2 regions of the Variovorax sp. LjRoot290 genome follow, and region 1 is predicted to be linked to the other one. Evidence: riboswitches for the same ligand, from Rfam matches in the RefSeq annotation. Region 1 holds a riboswitch; the other holds the start of a gene.
What was found. A riboswitch is a leader RNA that binds a small molecule or an ion and turns the genes downstream of it on or off. The one in region 1 is predicted to bind thiamine pyrophosphate.
Positions count from the first base shown of each region.

Region 2: linked by a shared signal. The riboswitch ahead of thiC (phosphomethylpyrimidine synthase ThiC) and the one ahead of ACSQ9A_RS14960 (purine-cytosine permease family protein) in region 1 are both predicted to bind thiamine pyrophosphate.

Region 1 covers NZ_CAXURW020000001.1:3,000,979-3,003,171, forward strand. The annotation lists gene ACSQ9A_RS14950 (NAD(P)/FAD-dependent oxidoreductase) at 1-338, shown strand, start outside; gene ACSQ9A_RS14955 (phosphatase PAP2 family protein) at 418-1,002, shown strand; TPP riboswitch at 1,091-1,199, shown strand; gene ACSQ9A_RS14960 (purine-cytosine permease family protein) at 1,275-2,193, shown strand, end outside.
Region 2 covers NZ_CAXURW020000001.1:913,576-915,768, forward strand. The annotation lists gene ACSQ9A_RS04635 (DUF3047 domain-containing protein) at 1-203, shown strand, start outside; gene ACSQ9A_RS04640 (rhodanese-like domain-containing protein) at 207-1,184, shown strand; TPP riboswitch at 1,212-1,316, shown strand; gene thiC (phosphomethylpyrimidine synthase ThiC) at 1,396-2,193, shown strand, end outside.

The sequences.
Region 1 (2,193 bases):
CCACGCCCGACGCCCGGACCGTGACGCTGCCGCTCGACGCCCTCATCGCCTGCCTCGGCATCTCGCCGCGGCTCGGCCCCATGGCCGACTGGGGCCTCGATCTCGTGCGCAAGCAGGTGCCGGTCGACACCGAGCGCTTCCAGACGCACGAGGCCGGCGTGTTCGCGGTCGGCGACATCAATACCTATCCGGGCAAGAAGAAGCTGATCGTCTGCGGTTTCCACGAGGCGACGCTGGCGGCCTGGGCCGCCACCGCGATCGTGTTTCCGGGCAAGGCCGTGCCGCTGCAGTACACCACCACCAGCACGCGGCTGCACCAGCTGCTCGGCGTGGGCTGAAGAACAAAGCAACCACCCTGAACGAAGGCTGAACGCCGCATTCACGCGTTCGACACGAGACCGCCATACGATGCCGGGCATGCTCGCGTTGAACACCGCACTGTTCCAGGCCATTGGCGCTGGCCACACCCCGAATGCCGAAATCATGTGGCTCGCATCCATCGTGGCCGAGGGCGCGTCCTGGCTTTGCGCCGCCCTCATGGGCTGGGTCGCCTGGCGCCGGCCCTCGCAGCGGGTCTATGCGATGGTGACGCTGGTCGCCGCGGCCGCGGCGGCCATGCTGGCCCACGCGCTGGCGGACGCCATCGCGATGCCGCGCCCCTTCATGGTGGGCCTGAGCCCGGCGCACATCGACCATGGCGCGCGCGGCTCGCTGCCGAGTGCGCACGCCTCGGTGATGTTCACCATCGGGCTGCTGTTCTGCCTGCGGGCGTCGCTTCGGAAGACCGGGCTGGCGGTCGTGGCGATCGCGGTCCTCACGGGCTGGGCGCGCATCTACGTGGGCGTGCATTTCCCGCTGGACATCGCTGCCGGCCTGCTGCTGGCCGGCGGGATCGCTGCCGCGTTCTGGACGCTTCAGCAGCTCGCGCGCCGCTTCGTCCTGCCGCTCATTCGCCACGACCACTCGGGCGCGAGGCAACTGTCGGCCGCCATCGACCACTGAGGCGCCGCCCGGTCCGCGGCGACTTCACGTCGCCGTGTCGCACTCGGCCGGCGCACGGCTCTACAATCCGAACTGCTTCGCCAGCCTGAAGCAACGCTAGGGGTGCCGGCTCGCAACGCCTGTTGCAGCTTGGCTGAGAGAGTCCCTTTGAACCTGACTGAGGTAATCCTCGCGCAGGGAAGCTGGTCCGGCGACCGCCACGTTTTCTCGCGTGCCGGTCTTGCCGCCGTGGCCTCGCCCACCTGCCAAACACTTTGCAATGGAGCAAATGGATGGCAACAACACCTGAATCCAACGAGGCGCTGACGCCACTCGGCGACGTCAACCGCGTCTTCCACTGGCACGACCACATGGCCCTGTGGTTCAGCCTCGGCGTCGGCCTGCTGGTGATGCAGGTCGGCGCCTACCTGGTGCCGGCGGTCGGCACGCGCGAGGCGGCGATCGCGATCGTGCTGGGGTCGTTGATCGGCGCCGGCCTGCTGGCCTGGACCGCCCGCCTCGGCTGCGAAAGCGGGCTGGCCAGCGCGGGCCTGATGCACGCCACCTACGGCAGCGCCTTCGCGCGCCTGCCGGTGGTGCTGAACATCGTGCAACTGATCGGCTGGACCACCTTCGAGATCGTGATCATGCGCGAGGGCACGCAAGCCATCGGCAAGCAGGCCTTCGGCTGGTCGCTGGAGGGCACGCTGGGCACAGTGCTGACCACGCTGCTGTGGGGCGCGGTGCTGCTCGCGCTGCTGGCCGGCTCGATGGTCAAGCTGGTGCGGCGCTTCGTGAGCCGCTTCGGGCTGCCGCTGGTGGTGCTCTCGCTGCTCTGGCTGAGCTGGCAATTCGCGACGCAGCTTCAGGCCAAGGGCCTGGAGGCCTTCTGGTCGCGCCCGGGCAACGGCAGCACGGGCATGTTCAGCGCGCTCGACCTGGTAATCGCGATGCCGGTTTCGTGGCTGCCGCTGGTGGCCGACTACGCGCGGCACGGCAGGCGCAGCGCGGGCGGGCTCGGCGGCGCCTTCGGCGGCACCTGGGTCGGCTACGCGCTCGCCAACATCTGGTGCTACGCGCTCGGCGTGATGGTGGTGAGCGTGGCGGAACCCGGCACCAACCTCGTGGCGGCGCTGCTGCTGGCGCAGGGCGGCCTGGTCGCGCTGGGCCTGATCCTGATCGACGAACTCGACAACGCGTATGGCGACGTCT
Region 2 (2,193 bases), 2.1 Mb from region 1:
ACCTGTTGGCCGACTACCGGCGCGTCTTCGGCGACGAGGCCGGCGACACCATGCCCGACGTGGTCGCGGTCGCGATCTCGGCCGACGCGGACAACACGCAGGGCCACGGGCTGGCCTATTTTTCCGACATCGATCTGCGCAGCATCGCGCCCACGCGCAGCGCCGGAGGCTTTGCGGCGGGGCGTCCCGTGCCCGGGGAATAGCGGATGGACGATCTCGTCACGCTCCTCTCGGCCCAGGGTGCCGCCGTGGTGTTCCTCGCCACGCTGGCGACCCGCCTCGGCGCGCCGGTGCCGGCCGCGCCCTTTCTCGTTATCGCCGGCGGATTGTCGGTCGGCGGGCAGGTGTCATTCGCCGCCGTGCTGGCGGCCGCCCTGGTCGGCAACATCCTCGGCGACGGCGCCTGGTTCCTGGCCGGGCGCCGCTGGGGCTACCGCGTGATGCGCCTCCTGTGCCGCATCTCGCTGTCGGCCGACTCCTGCGTACGGCGCAGCGAGGCCATCCTCGGCCGCTGGGGCGGGCTGTCGCTGATCGCGGCCAAGTTCGTGCCCGGCGTGTCGGTGGTCGCGCCGCCGATGGCGGGCGCCCTGGGCATGTCGAACACGCGCTTCCTGTCCTACGAGACCGTGGCCGCGCTGATCTGGACGCTGGGCTTCCTCCTGCTGGGCCGCATCTTCCACGCGGCGATCCAGGACGTGCTGGCGGTGCTGTCCAGCGTCGGCCTCACGGCTGCGGCTGTCGGCACGCTGGTGCTCGTCGCTTTCGTCGCCTGGCGCTATCGCCGGCGCCGCATCGCGCTCGCTGCCGACGACATCGAGCATATCGAGGCCGGCGCGCTGCGCGAAGCCTTCGCGGCCGGTGCCCGCCCGACGCTGATCGACGTGCGCTCCGCCGAGGGACGCGCGCTGGATCCGCGCGCGATTCCGGGCGCCATCGGCATCGCGCTGCGCGAGCTCCCCGTCGAGCTGGCTGCCTTTGCCGACGGGCGCGAACTCATCGTGTTCTGCGACTGCCCCAACGACGAGTCCGCCATCGCTGCCGCGCGCGTGCTGATGAAGGCCGGTTTGCCGCGCGTGCGCGTGCTCGCCGGCGGGCTCTCGGCCTGGAGCGCCGCCGCCGCGATCGAGGTCGATGAAGAGGCACTGCCGGCCGGCGCGCCGGACATCGCCGCACATCCCGCTTGATCCCTGCCGCGAACGAGGCCTAGAATCGGTCCCGCTCCGGGGTGCACGCAGATGTGTGCTGAGATGGCCAAGCGCCGAACCCGCGAACTTGATCTGGTTCATACCAGCGTAAGAAGAGCTGCAACTCCCCGGCCCCGGACATTCTTTTTTCCGCCGTGCCGATCCTGGAGCGATCGCGGAGCACCCGTCCAACGAACCGGAGTGCCCCCGCATGAATGCCCCTGACAAGTTCGCCTCGCTGCTCACGCTGACGCGCGAGCCCTTTCCTGCCTCGACCAAGAGCGCCATCGCCGGCAGCCGGCCCGACCTGCGCGTGCCTGTGCGCGACGTGCGGCTCACCAACGGCGAGCAGGTCTCGCTCTACGACACCTCGGGCCCGTACTCGGACCCTTCGGCCGAGATCGACGTGCGCCAGGGCCTGCCCGGCGTGCGCGGCGCCTGGATCGCCGAGCGCGGCGACACCGAAAGCTATCAAGGCCGCACCCACCAGATGCTCGACGACGGCGCCACCCATGCCGACCGCGATGCGCAGCGCCTGGCCGAGCTGCGCGCTGCCGCCTCGGGGCTGCAGCGCACGCCGCTGCGTGCCAAGTCCGGCATGAACGTGAGCCAGATGCACTATGCGCGCCGCGGCATCGTCACGCCCGAGATGGAATACGTGGCGCTGCGCGAGAACGGCAAGCGCGAATGGATGGCCGAGTACCTGGCCGACGCGGCGCGCGAGAAGCGCCTGGCCGGCAACCCGATGGGCGCGCGGATCCCGAAGATCATCACGCCCGAGTTCGTGCGCGACGAGGTGGCGCGCGGCCGCGCCATCATCCCGGCCAACATCAACCACCCGGAAGTCGAGCCGATGGCGATCGGGCGCAACTTCCTGGTCAAGATCAACGCCAACATCGGCAACTCAGCCGTCACTTCCAGCATCGAGGAAGAGGTGGAAAAACTGGTGTGGGCGATCCGCTGGGGCGCCGACAACGTGATGGACCTGTCCACCGGCCGCAACATCCAC